DNA from 4 places in the Oleiphilus sp. HI0132 genome. Region 4 is predicted to be linked to each of the others. Evidence: predicted binding sites of a transcription regulator. Region 4 holds the regulator's gene; each other region holds the start of a gene.

Region 1 (4,700 bases), on a different contig from region 4:
ATCTGGCGCTGCTCATCCAAGGTTTGTTCACTTCGGACTGCTTGCATGTCAGGGTTGTAAAACTCTTCCGTTTCTTCAACCTGGGTAAAATCCACATCAGCCGAGACTTCTGACCTGAAACGATCCGCCCCGAGGATAGGACTCAATATACCTGTAATTCGCTCATTTAGAACTTTTTCCATTTTACGCGAATACTCAAACTCCCTTGAAACCAGCTTGTCTTCTTCGGACTCGTTGTTCCGAGACAATAGATTACCCTTTTGATCAACAACAGTAACTTTGCTCATATCCATTTCCGGCACACTTCCGGCGACGAGATTAACAATCGAGTCAACCTGCTCACGTGTCACTGGCCGCATAGAAGAGGTCTCGATCAAAACTGATGCACTAGGTTCTCTTGAGTCACGAACAAACACCGACCTCTTCGGAATAGCCAAATGAACTCTGGCGCTACGGATATTTCTGAAACTGGATATTGATCGCGCCAGCTCACCTTCCAGGCCTCGCTTAAATCGTGTCGACTCCATAAACTGGCTAGTACCCAAGGCCTGATCCTGGTCAAGGATCTCATAGCCGACACTGTTATCGCTTGTAATGCCATTCGCTGCCAGCTTCATTCTTGCTTCATGAACCCTGCCCGCTTCAACAAGCAATATGCCGGTACGGTGATCCATCTTGAAGTCAACACCATTCAAGTTAAGAATGCTTGAAACTTCTTCCAGGTCCTGAGCTTCTACCGAGCTCATCAACGGCTGATAGTCCGGCTCCTGAAGCCATAAAACAAGCGCCAAACCGAGGGCAACACTCGCGGCCAAACCTACCATCAAACCTACTTGCCGAAAGATTCCAAGCCGGTTTATACCGGTCATCAAGTCACTTTCAGTGCCGACAACGTCAGGCTCACCCGAGATACCACCCACCTGAGCGGGCAATGCTGAGTCTGTACCTGTATCTGTGGGTGCGAGTGCCATAAGTTAACCTTTTACTAAAATCCAAATAAGCAGTGCTTGTTCAAATACCAATCATTACAAACGAGAAGCAAACACTTAAACCGGCATTTTCATAATATCCTGATACGCCTGTACAACCTTATTCCTTACTTGCGTCAACGCCTGAAAAGATACCGATGCTTTCTGAGATTGCACCATTACCTGCGAAAGCGTAACGCTTGGGTCACCCTGCTCAAAAGCCTTAGCCATTTGACCCGCTTTTAATTGTGTATCATTGACCGAGCCAACCGCACTAGACAGCATGTCACTGAATTTAGGTGTTTGGCTCGCTTCCTGGGTGGCATTAATTTTTGTAGGAGATATTTCTTCAGTCTGAACCTGAGTTTTCTGAACCTGCGCACGCAGATTTTTCATCTCAGCCAGCACCTGATTGATATCTGCTCTAGCCCCTACGGAGTTAATCCCAGACATACATCCCCCTTGTCAAAATTTCGTTACTAAAAATACGCTTAAGTTAGTAAATGCATAAAGCGGGCCAATTCACAGACAAGCTGAAATTATAGATAGATTGGAAGGTTTAACATGATAGCATTGCTAATTCTTAGCAATAACAAAAAAAGGGAGCATACGCTCCCATACAGATCATCAGCAGATTGACGAAATCCTGTTGTAACAGGCAACTAGCAGAGCCACCCGTACACTCAATTCGATACCTAGGCAGCCATTTCAGCTGCAATATCGATACCCTGCTCTCTCATTTGAGCAAGCTTATACCTCAAGGTTCTTGGGCTAATACCTAGCTTCTCGGCAGCATTCTTCTTTCTGCCATTTTCTTGACGCAAGGTATCGATAATTATTTGATATTCTCGAAGCTTTAGATCTTTACCTAAACCTGTTCGAGAGTTTGGCTCAACCTCGACCTGCACCGACCTAACTTGCTCAGTCGGAACCTCTTGCTTGGATTCAAGTATCCAGTTAGCCGACTCGGATAAATCCAAGCATAGGTCGCTAACCTTAACCACACCATTGCAGGCCATAATCAGCGAACGCTGAATCGCATTATCAAGCTCTCGGACATTTCCCGGCCAATGGTATTGAGACAAGTAAGTCTCTACACCCTCACCAAACTCCATTTTTTCACGCTTCATTTTGCTAGAATGCTCAGCAAGCAAGCGTTTAGCCAGCGGCCAAATATCCATAGGACGCTCTCGCAAAGGCTTCCAGGCCATGGGAAACACGCTCAGACGATAATACAAATCTTCTCTAAACTTTCCTTCGTTTACGTACTCTTTTAAATCACGGTTTGTCGTCGCCAATACCCGTACATCCAAAGGAATCGCTTTTCTTCCGCCAACTCGCTCCACTTCACGTTCTTGCAGAACCCTAAGTAGTTTTGCCTGCAAGCCTAGATCCATTTCAGATATTTCATCTAGCAATAAGGTTCCGCCATTGGCAAGCTCAAACTTACCGGGCGAACTTGCATACGCGCCGGTAAAAGCCCCTTTCTCATGGCCAAACAGTGTTGCTTCTAGCATATTCTCTGGGATTGCTGCGCAATTCAAAGCAACAAAAGGTTTGTTCTTTCGCGATGATGACTCGTGAATATATCTCGCCAATACTTCTTTACCCGTACCACTTTCACCTGAAATCATTACTGTCGAATCAGATTCAGCAACTTTGCGAGCGACTTCAAAAAATTGCTTAGAGAATGGATCTTCAGCAACAGGCCCTTTCTCATCACTAGACTTTTCTTCAGATGTATCACCAAGCCCCAAAATTTTAATAATTGATTGAATTAAGGTTTTTGGTTCGAAAGGTTTTACTAAATAGTCTGCGGCACCACTTTGCATAGCTTCAACAGCCAGCTTAATTTGACCATAGGCAGTGATAAGCATCATCGGCAAACCAGGATATTTTAACTTAACCTGCTGCAAGAGCTCGTGGCCATCCATTCCCGGCATATTTACATCACTTATCACTACATCAAAATGCGCGTTTTCAAGCTCCTTCAATGCATTCTCAGCACAGTCCGCTTCTACGAAGCCCATCCCTGCAAGCTGTAATGTTGTACACAGTGCTTCTCTTAATTCCTTATCATCTTCCACAATTAATACTTTGGTCGCTGACATGACTTATTTACCTCTTAACACTGAGCAAAATTATTATTAGTAGGAGTAACATTAATTGACGGCAGGTCAATCATTGCAGTCACCCCTTTCTTGGATGAACGCATTCTGAAATTACCTTTATGCGCCTTAACAACAGACTGAACTACCGCCAGCCCAAGGCCAGTCCCTTTTTGCTTGGTTGTATAAAACGGTTCAAAAATCTTACTCCTGTGCTGGCCAGGAATACCAGGACCGCTATCTCTAATCACAAGACACACAGCCCCATCCTCCTTAACCCCAACACTAATCTTTATTGTTAATGGCGTTTCCTTGCTAACTGCAGAACATTCCCAAGCTTCAATACTGTTATTTACCAAATTAAGACAAGCCCCTACCAAGGCATCTTTATTGCATAAGACTTCAGCATTAGACGCTTCTATATCCCACTCGCTCTCAACACTTGCGGCATCCATCACTGGAACGGCTGCAAGCTTAAGCGCGAGTATGAAATCATTTAGCGGCATACGTTCAACTAAGCGCTCATCTCCTTTCGCGAAGATAAGCATATCCCTAATCTGATGTTCCAAATGCGTTAAACGAGACATTACTTTTTCCGACAAGTCCACGCGCATCGATTCATCTAATTCAGGCTGACAAAGGTGGCCCGCATACAACATTGCTGTAGATAAGGGCGTACGAATCTGATGAGCAAGGCTAGCAACCATCTTACCCAAAGAGCTCAAACGTTCGGCCCTGCTTACTTGCTCCTGCAACAATCTTGTTTCAGTCAGATCACTAAGGAGTACCAGCTGACCCGGCCCGGATGACATAGAACGAGTTTCAATTTTCACTCTTCGGCCATCTTTTAAAGAAACCTCGTGTCCATCATCGTGCTTTGGCGAAAAACTTCTCGCAATAACATCGACCCAGGCCAAACCTTTCAGCGGTTCGCCAAGTAGATCCATTGCCGCAGGATTACATTCTGTGACTAAACCTTTTTCATCTAGAACAACAACACCTGCCGGAAGCACCTCCAACAAGGTAGACAAGCGATTAGCTAGGTCTTCTTTTTCCTTGCGCTGTGCTTGCTTTTGACTTTCTTCAAGTGAAAGATCACTCTTGAGTTGACTAACCTTGTTCTCAAGGTTTCGGTATGATGAGGTTAATTGCGAAGACAAGTGGTCAAACAAGGACAAAGCTTCTTCGACTTTCTGCTCACCGTTATCTTGAGTAGAGTCAATTTGTCCCTGAAATTTGAATGCAGCATTACCCTCTATTGAAGTGCTGCCAGAACTATCATGCGCAACGCGCGAAACACGTGCATTGATTGCCTCCGAGCTAATAAAAGCAGGTTCATCTATCCAGGTTGCTAGTTTTTGTTGTCCCATGGCTTACCTACATCATTCAGTCAAAACAGTGTGGAATACTATTCGCTTATTTGTCAGCCAAACGCTCTGCGCAGCTCAAATAAGCTTTAACAACCTGATCTAAGCACTATGTAGGCCAAAGTATTTTTTTTCTTTATTATCAGCAACTTAATTGTAGCAATATGATAACAACCCGAAAGATAAGACAATTTTATGACGCCATAAAACGAAAAAAGCACGCAAAACTGCGTGCTGACATATTTTTGACTGAGCAA
Region 2 (4,700 bases), on a different contig from region 4:
CATACATGATTGAATCGAAGTCTTTTAAGCTTTATTTGAACTCTTTCAACCACCTTTCTTTCAAAGATGCTTCGGCTGTAGAGCGATTGTTAAGTAAAGACTTAAGTGCTGCGGCCGGTGGAATCGTTTCTGTAGAGGTTCTTGCATTAAAAGATACAAGACATCATGTGGCAGAGAATTTATGCCAGGGAAGTTCAGCAGAAGAGTCTTTATATGCTAGCGCAGAGTGTATTGATGAAATAGATGCGGAAGACTTTGAATATCAGCCGAACCCTGAGCTACTCAAAACGGTGCCAGGTGGGGTTGAGGTGAACGAGACGCTCTACTCTGACTTGCTTCGCTCGAATTGTCCTGTGACGGGGCAACCAGACTGGGGGACTGTATTTATTCATTACGCGGGGCAGCAGATAGATCGCGAGAGCTTACTAAAATATATTGTATCTTTTAGGCAGTGTCAGGACTTTCATGAGCATTGTGTCGAGCGAATCTTTATTGATTTACTGCAATATTGCCATTGTGATTCTTTAAGTGTTTATGCGCGCTACACTCGCCGAGGTGGCTTGGATATCAACCCCTACCGCGCAACAGCAGATCTTAAGGCGAAAACGGAGAGCCTGAGAACTCCAAGGCAGTAACGAGCGTTATTGTGTTAGCTGTCTTTTAGTTTCTCAGTTGCTTTTTCAAGGGCATGGACGATAGCGTCTTTATTAGTGTCGTCTATTTTTCCGGTATCCAGATACATCGCAAACCCTTCAGCTTCATGCTCTATGAAGCTCTGACCGGCACCGATATCGCGTCTAAGGTCAACGATTTGATAAATCGGAACGGGTCTAGCGAAGCCTTTAACGGTAATCTCTCCCTTATCACGACACATAACCTTATCTTTTATCAGAGAGAAAGTTTCGTAAGAAACCAGGATTTCGCCTGGCTCTGATAGTGCTTCCAAGCGAGAAGCCAAGTTAACTTCCTTGCCGATAATGGTGTAGTCCATGCGGTTTTCAGCGCCAAAATTTCCTACAGTGCTGAAGCCCGTACTGATCCCAATTCGAATTTGTAGTGGCGTCTTGATTCCTTGGCTCTTCCACTTTTGACGCAGTATCTTCATGTGCTTACGCATCTCAATTGCCATGGAAACACAAGCCATCGTATCTTCTTTAGCGCCACGACTGGTTGGGTCACCAAAGAAAATCATAATACTGTCGCCAATAAACTTATCGATTGTGCCGCCGTATTTTAAGGCGATTTGCGACATTTCGTTGAAGTAGTTGTTCAGCAGCTCGGTCAAACCTTCGGGTTCCATTTCTTCCGACAGCTCTGTAAAACCTTTGATGTCAGAGAAGAAGATAGATAGACGCTTGCGCTGTGTTTCCAGGCGCACGTCACGTTCGCCGGTAAAAATTGACTGCCAGACTTGTGGAGATAGGTATTTAGCAAGCTTGTGAGAAAGCGATATAGACTGCTCTCTTTGTGTCTGAATCTGGTGCTTGGCCTTATGTAAGGCTTCGGCTTGTTGGTGGGTATAGTAAGCAGTAACCGAGACATAGACTGTAGCGCTAATACCGGCCACTAGATCGACAATCATTGGTGCGTGAGGCGCGAAGTCAAGGCCGAATATCATGGAGGAAATAATGGTGGAGGTAAGTAAGATTAGGTTGCCTTTGAGCCAGGTCGACATACCTCCAACGACGATGAAGCTAAAACTCGCCATGAGAATATTGAATATGGTTGCCGTCGGGCTGAAGTCAATTAGTACAATAATGACACCGACCAAAGCGCCATCTATTAGTAGTGTGTTCTCACGTGCTGCAGCGCTTTGCTCTAGCTTTAAATGTCTAATAACAAAGTAAAGAAGGTGTGGCCATAACATGGCCGCAGGAATAAACCAGATCAAGTAGTCGTGGAAATGTCCTTCAAGAACACCGACCGCCATCGTGATACTAGACGTCAAATAAGCCAAAACCCTGCCGTTGTATGCGGGCATGACTGACGGTGGCGTATCTATTTTGTCGGTGGAGTGTTGTGTCGCCTTATTCTGTGTTGACGATTTTTTATTAGATATTTTCAATGGGATCATTTTTTCATACATCTCTGATAAGCAGCAAAGGTTATCAGTTCCCTTATATATAGACAAATTTTGCTTACACTGTTTTAATTTCGTTCTTGGGAAATAGCGCTTGCACTAAGGTTTCGTGATCTAAATGTGGTTATATCATTATGTTCACCTGAAAAGAATAGTGCAGGTTAGGTAGCTTATATTAAAGCAGGAGATACGCGGGTATGAATGAGCATAAAACAATTGATGAGGCGGGCTCTCATGCGGTGTTGGAAATATTGAAGTCCAGGGTTTCTCATCCTCGCTTGAGTGCTCCAGCCCCAAGCCCTGATCAAATGGAAACTGTTTTTCAAGCAGCGCTTAGGACGCCTGACCATAAATGCTTAAAGCCATGGCGATTTCTTGTGATCGAAGGGGACTCGTTACATCGTCTGGGTGATTTGTTTTGTCAGGCTGCTGAAGCGAATGAGGGAAAGCTTAGTGAAGCGCAAGAAAATAAATACCGCTCAATGCCGCTTCGAGCGCCCAAGATCATCGTTGCTGTGTCCAAAAACATCGAACACCCTAAAGTACCTTTCGAAGAGCAGGTTGTGTCCTGCGGCGTTGCGGTGGGTTATATGTTGTTAGCGCTTCAGGCGCAGGGCTTTGGTGGTATTTGGCGTACCGGAGAAATGGCATTGAATGGCGACGTGAAGCAAGGCCTGGGTTTATCGCTCGAGGAGTCTATCGTGGGCTTCTTATATATTGGTACACCGCTTGCCGAAGCCAAAAAGTTAGCGCCTGTTGCTAGTAAGGATTACTTTGTCCCATGGTAGTGCTCGGCGATTTTCCTCTGACTATAAATTGGGTCAACCCAGGTGATATCTTCGCTTGTTCCCTCAAAAAACGGCAAATCTAAAAGGATAGGAATTGCCGATCTAAAAAACTCCATAAAACCATAAGTATTTGATTTTTAAGTATTAAAAAAATATTTATTGGTTGGCATCGCAATTGCTTTATCTAATCGTAGAAACTTTATGATGAAGCAAGTGGGAGTATCGATGTCGATTTCATTCAGCAATGCATTAGGAATTCACGAACAAGCGCTGGAGTTACGTGTTAACCGTGCTGAGGTGTTGGCTAATAACTTGGCTAATGCAGATACACCCGGATTTAAGGCAAGAGATATAGACTTCAAAGCGGTCCTGGGTAATGAAATGGCTAGCCAGGGAGGCGCAAAGTCTCTCGAGATGGCGACCACGAACGGACAGCACTTGCCTCATGCTAACTCGAGCGGAAGCAATGAGTTGCTTTATCGAACGCCCAGCCAGCCATCTGTTGACGGTAATACCGTTGATACCCAAGAAGAAATGGCAGAGTTTATGAAGAATACCTTGCAATACCAATCCAGCTTCCAGTTTTTGAATGGCAAGTTCAAGTCACTAACCAATGCGATTCGGGGTGAATAAATATGTCTCTTAGTCAGATTTTTGATATTGCCGGATCCGGCATGGCTGCTCAATCTATTCGCTTGAATACCACTGCTAGTAATATTGCTAATGCAGACAGTGCGGCAAGTAGTATTGATGAAGTATATCGCGCCCGAAAGCCCATCTTTTCGGCTGTCCAAGAAGATGCCATGCGCCAGGCAGTTGGTGGGGATTTCTTACAGCAGACGCCTGAGTCGGTAGGTGTTGAAGTAAAAGGGATTGTTGAAAGTGATGCACCTTTGGATATGCGTTACCAGCCTGACCACCCGTTGGCTGATGAGCAGGGATATGTGATGTACCCGAATGTAAATGTCGTTGAAGAGATGGCTGACATGCTTTCTGCTTCTCGAAGCTTTCAAACCAATATTGATGTAATGGATGCGGCAAAAACAATGATGCAGCGTTTGTTAACGCTAGGTCAGTAAGGGGCTAAATCTTATGACAGATATAAATACAACGGTGTCTTCTGCTGATGCTTTATCAGACTACCGCTATGAACCGACGACCAAAACACAAGGTTCGTCTGATCTAGGTCAGAATGAGTTTATGGAGTTGATGATTGCCCAGATGGAGAATCAAAGCCCGCTGGACCCTCAAGATAATGGTGAGTTCATTTCTCAGTTAGCAGAGTTTAGCTCTCTTGAAGAAATGCAGAAACTAAGTTCGCAAGTAGAAAGTTTTGCAACCCAGTATCAGTCTAGTCAGGCTTTGCAGGCTTCTGCAATGGTTGGGCGAACGGTTTTGGTGCCAGGTACTGAAGCTCCCATGGCGGCAGACGGAACAATTAGTGGATTGGTTGATCTTGAAGCCAGTACAGGTTCATTAAAGGTAAGTATCTTTAACGGTTCTGGTGAGTTGGTTAATCAGGTGGATATGGGGCAACAACTTGCCGGTTCTGTACCATTCTCGTGGGATGGAACAAATAGCAAGGGGGAGCAGATGCCCTATGACAATTACACGATCGCTGCTGAATCGAATCAAGGAGGAGATGTAAGTCAAATTACGACCTTGCTTTCCGCCAATGTGAGTAGCGTATCGATCGGGACTGGTGGTGCCATTTCGCTTAACTTAGCCGGTATGGGCGCTATTCCTTTAGAAGATGTTAGAGAGATTAACTAGGCATGAGTATGTGTCTGGCGTGCGAAATAATTGTAATCATTACGACAAAAAGAATCAGA
Region 3 (4,700 bases), on a different contig from region 4:
GTTACTACCATCCTGATGTGGCGAAAGCGACTAAGGCGATGAGACCAAGTGATACCTTTAATTCAGCGCTTGATAATTTGTAAGCGTATCTGAGTGAAAAAAAACCGAACCGGCTCAGGCCGGTTTTTTTATGCCCAGAGTTTCATAGATAAATGACTGGAAGGTACTATCGATTGTAGTGTTGAGCGTTCTTATAGGTCTTTGGGTCAAGCGTAGGGTAGCTCTTCACTGTCATGAAGGCACCAATTTGGTAAGTCTTGATTGAGGTACCTAGGTTTACGCTGGATTTTTGGGCAGATTGTTTGTATGCAGGTTGTTCAAATAGTGCACAATGAGTTGGTGTGCTCCTTGGTAAAGCTGTTTCATGTGATAGCTTAGGTTTTGCGAGCGTAATATGGTGCGAGAAGTAAAAGGTAGTCTTTCTATTGCTTCAGAATGGTGCGTTTTGGCTGGAGGATATGTTGGAATCTGTCTGTGCGCAAGTCGTTTGTGTAATTATCTGTTTTTATCTTGTTGAAAGTAAAGAAAAAAATCTTAGTTGGATCGACTTTTGATTATGGTGGCCTAGTTTTCATTCAATCTATTTAAGGAACCCCGCATGTCTGAAGCTCGATTAAGGTTATTGGATTTTTCCAGTCGACCGACACAAATATTGCACTTTACCTGGTTTGCATTCTTTTTGACCTTCGTGATGTGGTTCAGTCATGCGCCAATGAAGCCTTTCATTATGGCAGCATTTGATATGAGTAATGCCCAGTGGAAGGCGTTATTGATCCTTAACGTTGCACTTACTATACCAGCGCGTATTGTTGTCGGGATGTTGGTGGATAAGTTTGGGCCGCGCGCTGTTTATAGCTTGTTGTTGATGGTGTCGGCGTTTCTTTGTTGGGGTTTTGCTCTAGCTCAAACTTATGAGCAGTTAGCCTTATTCCGTTTCTTGTGTGGCTTTATTGGTGCGGGTTTTGTTATCGGTATTCGTATGGTGGGAGAATGGTTCCCTGCGAAGACGGTTGGCTTAGCAGAAGGTGTATATGGTGGCTGGGGTAACTTCGGTTCGGCAGCTGCAGCATGGACTCTTCCAGCGGTAGCAGCTTACGTATATGGTGGTGATGATGGTTGGAGATATGCTATCGCAACAACAGGTGTTGTTGCTTTTGTTTATAGCATGATCTTTTACAAAAATGTTCGTAATACACCGAAAGGTTCGACTTACTTTAAGCCAAAGAAATCGGGTGGTTTGGAAGTAAGTAATAAGCGTGATTTCTGGTTCTATATCGCGATGAATGTGCCTATGTATATTGCCTTGGCTGTTTTGACATGGAAGCTATCTCCAGCGGGTGTAAGTCTACTATCGGCAACAACAGCAAACATTTTATGGGGGGTGCTCGCTGGTCTGTTTGCTTTCCAAATGCACTCAATCTATCAAGTGAACAAAGAACATCTACATACTTCTTTGCCAGAAAATGACCAGTATAAGTTTAAGCAAGTGGCTATTCTAGATTGGGCTTACTTCGTTACCTTTGGTTCAGAGTTGGCAGTTGTTTCAATGTTACCTGCATTCTTTATGGAAACCTTCGATCTAACGCCTGTTATGGCTGGCTTATTGGGGGGTGCATTCGCATTGATGAACTTGGCGGCGCGCCCAACTGGTGGTTATTTGTCAGATAAGTTTGGTCGTAAGAAAACCTTAACTATTCTGATTGCTGGTTTGACGGTCGGTTACTTGATTCTATCGCTAGTTGATAGCACCTGGATGATTCCATTAGCGGTTGCGGCGGTATTGCTTTGTTCTTTCTTCGTTCAGTCTGGTGAAGGTGCAGTGTTTGCAATGGTGCCACTGGTTAAGCGTCGTATGACTGGCCAAATTGCAGGTATGGTTGGCGCCTATGGCAACGTGGGTGGCGTGACCTTCCTGACGGTCTATTCTTTTGTTGATGCATCGACCTTCTTTATGGTGATTGCAGGTGCTGCGGTGGCTTGCTTGGCTCTGGTTCAGTTCTTGGATGAGCCTAAAGGTCATATGCATGAAGTATTACCTGATGGCACTGTTCAAATGATCGAGGTTAGCTAGGTTTAGCTAGGACTTGATTGCGAGCCTGTACTTTTGACAGGCTCGCTCCTTTTTATACCCTCTATTTTTTACCATTTAATATTTATCAGACCTATGCCAGAAGGGAATGAGTATTTCATACTTAGTTGTGTCTGAATTTATGAATAAGGTGGTGTCGTATGACTAGAGCTGTTATCTCAAATACAGGGCTCTCTCAAAAAGAACGCGCACTGTTAATTGACCCTCTGGATTCAAGAGCTGCGTTGTTACGCAGAGCTCTTCGCGAAAACGCTTATCCGATAATCGAGACTGTCACAGATGCTTGTCTTATGCTGGAGAAAGCAGAGGAGCATCAGCCTGATATTCTTGTGGTGGGCATGGACTTGCCCGACGAAGACACTTTACAGCAACTGGTCGAACTTCGAGAGCGCATGCCGCTTCCCGTCATTGTTTTCTCAGAAAAGGATGCGCCGCCGCTGGTTCAGAAGGTGGTGAAGGCCGGTGTCAGTGCTTTTATTGTGGATGATATACAGCCACAGCGCTTGCCTTCAATTATTAATATCGCAGTAGCTCGTTTTCATGAGCAGCAAGGTTTAATAAAGGAATTAAACACGACAAAAACCAAATTGGCCGAAAGAAAGACCTTAGAGAAGGCTAAAGGTTTGTTGATGAAACAGAAGGGCCTGAGTGAAGATGAGGCATATACCTCTCTTAGAAAGTTGGCGATGGATAAGGGGCAGCCGATTGTGAAAGTGGCTGAAAGCATTATTGATGTGTTTTCCTTATTGGGTGATGTCGAGTAGCCCTAAAGCAAGTCGTTAGTAAGTGCTTGGTGCACTGAAATGGGTCGTATTTCTGCGTGATATTGTCAAGTAGTTGATATATAAGGTATAAAAAGTTGGCACGGCTTGTGCTTTAACTGGTATATCTACGAACGCAAGGCGTTCATGAAACAAAACATAATGTCTTTCTATCAACGGCGATCAGAAAGACATCAAACAAGATCGCAATGGCGCGGTCAGGTTTGAACGAGCAAAGGTGCTCATCAGTTAGTGGTCTCATTAGAGGCGACTAATCGGTGGGCGCCTTTTTTTTGGATTTTTTGAAAGTTTATTATTGATTCATTGATATAAAGGAAGCGTTTTATGAAGTGGTTTAAATCGTTAAAAACGGCAACGATGACAACAGTAATCAGCGCAAGTGTCGCAGTTGGTATGACTAGCGGCGCGGCGCATGCAGAGAAATTAGGCTATCCGGAAAAAGAGGAGTTAACTTTCGGTTTTATCAAACTAACAGACATGGCGCCAATAGCTGTCGCCTATGAAAACGGTTACTTTGAGGATGAAGGCCTGTACGTCAAAATTGAAGCTCAAGCTAACTGGAAGGTCTTGCTTGATGGCGTAATTGACGGTCGCTTGGATGGTGCACATATGCTAGCGGGACAGCCTATTGCAGCGACGATGGGTTATGGAACTAAAGCTCATATCATTACGCCTTTCTCAATGGATTTGAATGGTAATGCGATCACCGTTTCAAATGATATTTGGGAACAGATGAAGCCAAATATTCCAAAGATGGCTGATGGAAAACCTGTTCACCCAATTAAAGCTGATGCGCTGAAGCCAGTTGTCGAGAAGTACAAGGAAGATGGAAAGCCTTTTAACATGGGGATGGTATTCCCGGTTTCGACTCATAACTATGAGCTAAGATACTGGTTAGCAGCGGGCGGTATTCACCCTGGCTACTACGCGCCTCATAAGGGTGACACGACAGGTAAGATCGATGCAGATGCCTTGCTATCAGTAACACCTCCACCACAAATGCCGTCTACCTTGGAAGCCGGCACGATCTATGGCTACTGTGTAGGTGAGCCTTGGAACCAGCAGGCCGTATTCAAAGGTATCGGTGTGCCAGTAGTGACTGATTACGAGATCTGGAAAGACAACCCAGAGAAAGTATTTGGTATTACTAAAGAATTTGCTGAGAAATACCCGAATACGACAGTTCGTTTAACGCGAGCGATGATTCGTGCAGCGATGTGGTTAGATGCTAACAACAATGCTAACCGTCCAGCAGCGGTTAAGATCTTGTCACAACCTAACTATGTTGGTGCTGACTATGACGTTATTGCAAACAGTATGACGGGTACTTTTGAGTACGAGAAAGGCGATAAGCGTTCAGTACCAGACTTCAACGTATTCTTCCGTTATAACGCGACTTACCCATACTACTCAGATGCTATCTGGTATCTAACGCAAATGCGTCGTTGGGGTCAGATCTCTGAAGATAAGAGCGACGAGTGGTACAAAGATTTGGCGAAGAAAGTATATCGTCCTGATATCTATGCACGTGCGGCGCAGTCTTTGATCAAAGAAGGTAAAGCGAAAGCGGCTGACTTCCCAGACTTCTCTACTGAAGATGGCTACCGTGACCCACAAACGCACTTTATCGATAACATTGTTTATGACGGTACACAACCAAACAAGTATATCGAGAAGTTCTCAATTGGTCTGAAATCAGGCGACAAGATCTAAAGAGTATTACATATGTCGGACGACAAATGCTGGCCTGAACCAGGGTTTGTTGTCTGACTGCTGATAACGAAGTTTGTCTAAGAAAGATTTATCTTGATCGGCTCTCAATGTTTGTT
Region 4 (4,700 bases):
TTCCGGCCAAGCTAAGTTAGTACAACAAGACAACTCCTTTTCAGGTGAAGAAATAGAGTACGACATTGTACGAAGAGCTATACGCGCCAAGGGAGATCAGACCCAAGGGTCTCGAGTTAAAATTCATTACTACCCTAATGCCGAGACCGCATCGGAAAATACTGAAGTGCCACTAATAAAAGGTTCTCCAGAAAACGAAAACAAACTGCCACTCGAACCTGCTCCAAATGCCGAGTCCGGTGCCGAGCAAAAGCAATAGACCTGAGCAACAATGAAAACTTTAAAAGCAGAAAACCTAGCCAAGGCCTATGATAAACGCCAAATAGTTAAAGATGTTTCCCTGACTATCAACAGCGGTGAAGTGATCGGGCTGCTCGGCCCTAACGGTGCTGGTAAAACCACTTGTTTCTATATGATTGTAGGCCTGGTTAAGCATGATAAAGGCAAGATATCAGTTAATGATACCGACCTATCATCCATGGCTATGCATGATAGGGCACGAAACGGTGTCGGCTACCTGCCCCAGGAAGCTTCAATATTTAGAAAGTTAAGTGTTCGAGACAATATCCTGGCGGTACTAGAGATTAGAAAAGATCTTTCTCGCAGCGAAAGGCGACAAAGAATGGAAGCCTTACTCGAAGAGTTTCACATCACTCACATCAAAGATAGTCTTGGCATGGCCTTGTCAGGCGGTGAACGTAGGCGAGTGGAAATAGCCAGAGCTTTAGCAATGGAGCCTGACTTCATTCTACTCGATGAGCCCTTCGCAGGTGTCGACCCAATATCGGTCAACGACATCAAGTCAATCGTCTCTCACCTTAAAAGTAAAAATATCGGCGTACTCATAACCGATCACAACGTTAGAGAAACGCTGGATATTTGTGAAAAAGCCTATATTGTTGGTGATGGCCATATCATTGCTTCAGGAAGTGCTGAAGACATTCTGAATAATGAAAAGGTCAAACAAGTCTACTTGGGCAATCAATTCAAATTATAAGCCAGTGGCTAGTTCATAGCATTCGATTCGAACAGCATATACAAACAATTAAGCATGACTTTCAGCTTAGAAATGAGTAGCATGCAATTTTCACGTCAACAAGACGATAACTTGATCTAAAACAATTATTTGTAGGCTGGTAACGTAAATATACTTTTATTTGTTTCACACTTTGCTATCTTCGCACTACACTTGTGTAAATGAAGTAAATATAAATACGTTTATTCACAGCGACCATTTCCGCAAAATATAATAAGCGACAATACATGATTCAAAATTTAAGTCTTAAGTTGGTGACATCCTCATGAACATGAAGGTTTCTCTCCAATTAAAGCTCGGTCAACAACTGACAATGACACCTCAATTGCAGCAAGCAATCCGCTTGCTACAATTGTCGACTCTTGACCTTCAAAACGAAATACAAGAAGCATTGGAATCTAATCCTATGCTCGAACTCCAGGACGATAACAACGAGCCTGGAAATACAAGTGATAAACAAGAAAATCAGAATGAAAGTCATCAAAATGATGGCAACGAGTACGCCTCTCAGGACAACCAACAAAGCAGTAGTACAGACACCAGTTCGAGCGAAGCACCTGCTAGTAATGAAGCCGACACGCCTAGTGAAGAGTGGTCAGATACTATACCGGAAGATCTGCCTGTTGATACGGCTTGGGATGACATATATACAAACAATGCGCCCAGTGGTCCCGTTCCCGAAGATGACAACAATGCCTTCGAACAAAGAAACGCTGCTACCGAGTCTCTTGCAGATCATCTAGATTGGCAACTTAACCTTACCCCCATGTCTGATCGCGACCGATACATTGCGATGTCATTAATCGACGCAACAGATACAGACGGCTACCTAACGAATACCGTTGAAGAGATACACGAGGGGCTGCACAACTCAGATGACGAAGACCCGGTTGAATTAGATGAAGTTGAAGCCGTCTTAAAACGCGTGCAGCACTTTGATCCACCTGGGGTATTTGCCAAAGACCTGCCCGACTGTTTGCTGCTACAGTTACGCCAGCTACCAAAAGATACGCCCTGGCTACCACAAGCAAAGCTTGTAATCAGCCACTACCTGAACTTATTAGGATCAAGAGACTACGCTCAACTAATGCGACGCAGCCGCCTTAAAGAGCATGAACTGAAAGAGGTTATCTCTCTAATTCAGTCTTTGAACCCTAAACCAGGTGAATCCATTGCTTCTTCCGAGCCTGAGTACATTGTGCCAGATGTCGTCGTAAAGAAAGAAAAAGGACGCTGGAAAGTTGAGCTCAACCCAGAGATTGCGCCAAAAATAAGGGTCAATGCAAATTATGCTTCGTTTATAAAGAGAGCTGACTCCAGTAACGACAACACCTTTATGAAGGATCAACTTCAAGAAGCAAAGTGGTTTATTAAAAGCCTACAAAGTCGTAACGAGACGCTTCTAAAAGTGGCAAGTAAGATAGTAGCTCACCAACAAGGCTTCCTTGACTATGGTGATGAAGCGATGAAGCCGCTGATTTTACATGATATTGCTGAAGCGGTAGAAATGCATGAGTCCACCATATCTCGTGTGACAACACAAAAGTACATGCATACGCCACGAGGCATATTTGAACTCAAATACTTTTTCTCAAGCCACGTCAGCACAACTACTGGCGGAGAGTGCTCGTCAACAGCGATTCGCGCAATTATTAAGAAGTTAATATCAGCAGAAAACCCTAAAAAACCTCTTAGCGATAGCAAGATTGCCGACTTGTTGAAAGAGCAAGGAATTAACGTCGCCCGCCGCACTATCGCAAAATACCGCGAAGCGATGTCGATCCCCCCATCGAACGAAAGAAAAAGATTGGTTTAATACAATATTTGATAACTTGCTGCCTGCAGCAAGTTGATTTGATAAGCGAAAAGTGAGTCAATATTCAACTCTCGCTAAAAATAACGATGATAGGAGAATACTATGCAATTAAATATCACTGGCCATCATGTAGATTTAACTGATGCACTTAAAGAATATGTGAAAACCAAATTGCAAAAGCTAGAGCGCCATATTGGCGGCATTAGCAACGTACAGGTAACCCTTTCTGTATCGAAACAAGCACATATTGCTGAATCAACGCTACATATCGCTGGTGCAGATATCCACGGCCACGCCGAGAACGACGACATGTATGCCGCTATCGACCAGCTAGTTGATAAGCTAGACCGTCAAATTCTTAAGCACAAGGAAAAGAAAGTTGACCGCGCACACGGCGCAGCAGCACGCTAGTTATTAGCGATCTTTAGAGTCGAAAAATGTCTGAAAATAAAATTACTATCGAGGCCATCTTGTCACCGGAGCTAACCCAACGCGGTTTGCCCGGTGGTAGCAAGAAAAAAGTTCTTCAACAGGCTGCACACCTGGTCTCAAAACAATTTCCTCATCTTGATGAAACTGAAATATTTGACAACCTTATTTCTCGTGAACGACTGGGAAGCACGGGAGTTGGGCAAGGAATTGCCATTCCCCACAGCAGACTGGAAAACTGCAAACAAGTTATTGGTTGTCTATTTACACTTGAAAAAAAGATACCTTTTGACTCGATAGATAACGAAGACGTTGATATTCTTTTCGTTTTACTTGTCCCCTCCGAGGCGACGAGCGAGCACCTGGATCTTTTAAGTCAAATTGCAGAGAAGTTCAACAACACTGCTTTTTGCGATAGTTTAAGGGAATCTGCTACAGGCACTGAACTTTATCAGAAAATAATTGCTTAAGACCTACAAACCTTAGAAGCTCAAAATTGCTAGGAACTTCTTATGAAGCTCGTTATTGTCAGTGGCAGATCCGGTTCCGGAAAAAGCACGGCCCTTCACGTCCTTGAAGACATGGGGTATTACTGCATTGATAATTTACCGGTTGGGCTTTTACTAAACCTTGGTAAACAATCACTACAAGGTAAAGATACAAGGTTAAGTAACGTTGCGATCAGTATCGATGCTAGAAATCTGCAGGGTGGAATAGAAGCATTCCCCCAAGTTTACGAGAAGCTAAAGCAGATGGAGATTGATGTCGATATCATTTTTCTTGACGCACAAAGTGAGACGCTCCTAAAGCGCTTTCACGATACTCGACGCAAACACCCACTTAGCAGCACAACACACTCACTCACCGAAGCGATTGAAACCGAAAGAACGCTTCTCGACCAGCTGGCACTAAAAGCTGACCTGACTGTCGACACTACGAAACTAACCCTATACGAGTTAAGAGACCTCATAAAACTTAGAGTGACAGGCAAACGAGAGCAAGAGCTCGCCATACTCTTTCAATCATTTGGTTTCAAAAATGGTGTTCCTAGCGATGCAGATTACGTATTCGACGTTCGCTGTTTGCCAAACCCATACTGGGACCCAAACCTTCGTACTTTTAGTGGATTAGATAAGCCCGTCGTAGACTTCATGAACGCCCAACCCGAATCCATACTAATGAAGGAAGATATCATTAACTTTCTCAGTAAATGGCTTCCTCAATTCAAAGCATCAAACCGTAGCTACATGACTATCGCGATCGGCTGTACCGGCGGCCATCACAGATCGGTCTATATTAGCGAACAGCTTGGTGCGCACTTCAAGTCGCAATTTGATAATGTCCAAATTCGCCACAAAGAGCTACCTTCACCTCACAAAACGTAATAAACTACCCTCTTTTCATTAGCTTAGTAGAACA

What was found. The regulator sigma-54, encoded in region 4, starts transcription at its own class of promoters, with help from an activator protein. The targets are predictions, from matches to a motif close to TGGCACNNNNNTTGCTNT.
Region 1: the regulator sigma-54 is predicted to act here: its motif matches at 1,471-1,488, upstream of fliE (flagellar hook-basal body complex protein FliE).
Region 2: the regulator sigma-54 is predicted to act here: its motif matches at 3,033-3,050, upstream of flgB (flagellar basal body rod protein FlgB).
Region 3: the regulator sigma-54 is predicted to act here: its motif matches at 2,950-2,967, upstream of A3766_RS15260 (CmpA/NrtA family ABC transporter substrate-binding protein).

The regions. Positions count from the first base shown of each region.
Region 1 is NZ_LWGJ01000014.1:3,070-7,769, reverse strand. It holds gene fliF (flagellar basal-body MS-ring/collar protein FliF) at 1-971, opposite strand, end outside; gene fliE (flagellar hook-basal body complex protein FliE) at 1,047-1,421, opposite strand; gene A3766_RS00250 (sigma-54 dependent transcriptional regulator) at 1,664-3,079, opposite strand; gene A3766_RS00245 (PAS domain-containing sensor histidine kinase) at 3,094-4,446, opposite strand.
Region 2 is NZ_LWGJ01001725.1:7,287-11,986, reverse strand. It holds gene queF (NADPH-dependent 7-cyano-7-deazaguanine reductase QueF) at 1-635, shown strand, start outside; gene A3766_RS26385 (adenylate/guanylate cyclase domain-containing protein) at 650-2,074, opposite strand; gene A3766_RS26380 (nitroreductase family protein) at 2,278-2,868, shown strand; gene flgB (flagellar basal body rod protein FlgB) at 3,094-3,501, shown strand; gene flgC (flagellar basal body rod protein FlgC) at 3,504-3,947, shown strand; gene A3766_RS26365 (flagellar hook assembly protein FlgD) at 3,961-4,641, shown strand.
Region 3 is NZ_LWGJ01001130.1:9,814-14,513, reverse strand. It holds gene A3766_RS15275 (NADP-dependent isocitrate dehydrogenase) at 1-83, shown strand, start outside; gene A3766_RS15270 (NarK family nitrate/nitrite MFS transporter) at 599-2,071, shown strand; gene A3766_RS15265 (ANTAR domain-containing response regulator) at 2,230-2,853, shown strand; gene A3766_RS15260 (CmpA/NrtA family ABC transporter substrate-binding protein) at 3,196-4,584, shown strand.
Region 4 is NZ_LWGJ01001353.1:7,593-12,292, forward strand. It holds gene lptA (lipopolysaccharide transport periplasmic protein LptA) at 1-259, shown strand, start outside; gene lptB (LPS export ABC transporter ATP-binding protein) at 272-997, shown strand; gene A3766_RS20700 (RNA polymerase factor sigma-54) at 1,308-2,852, shown strand; gene hpf (ribosome hibernation-promoting factor, HPF/YfiA family) at 2,955-3,263, shown strand; gene ptsN (PTS IIA-like nitrogen regulatory protein PtsN) at 3,290-3,751, shown strand; gene rapZ (RNase adapter RapZ) at 3,794-4,666, shown strand.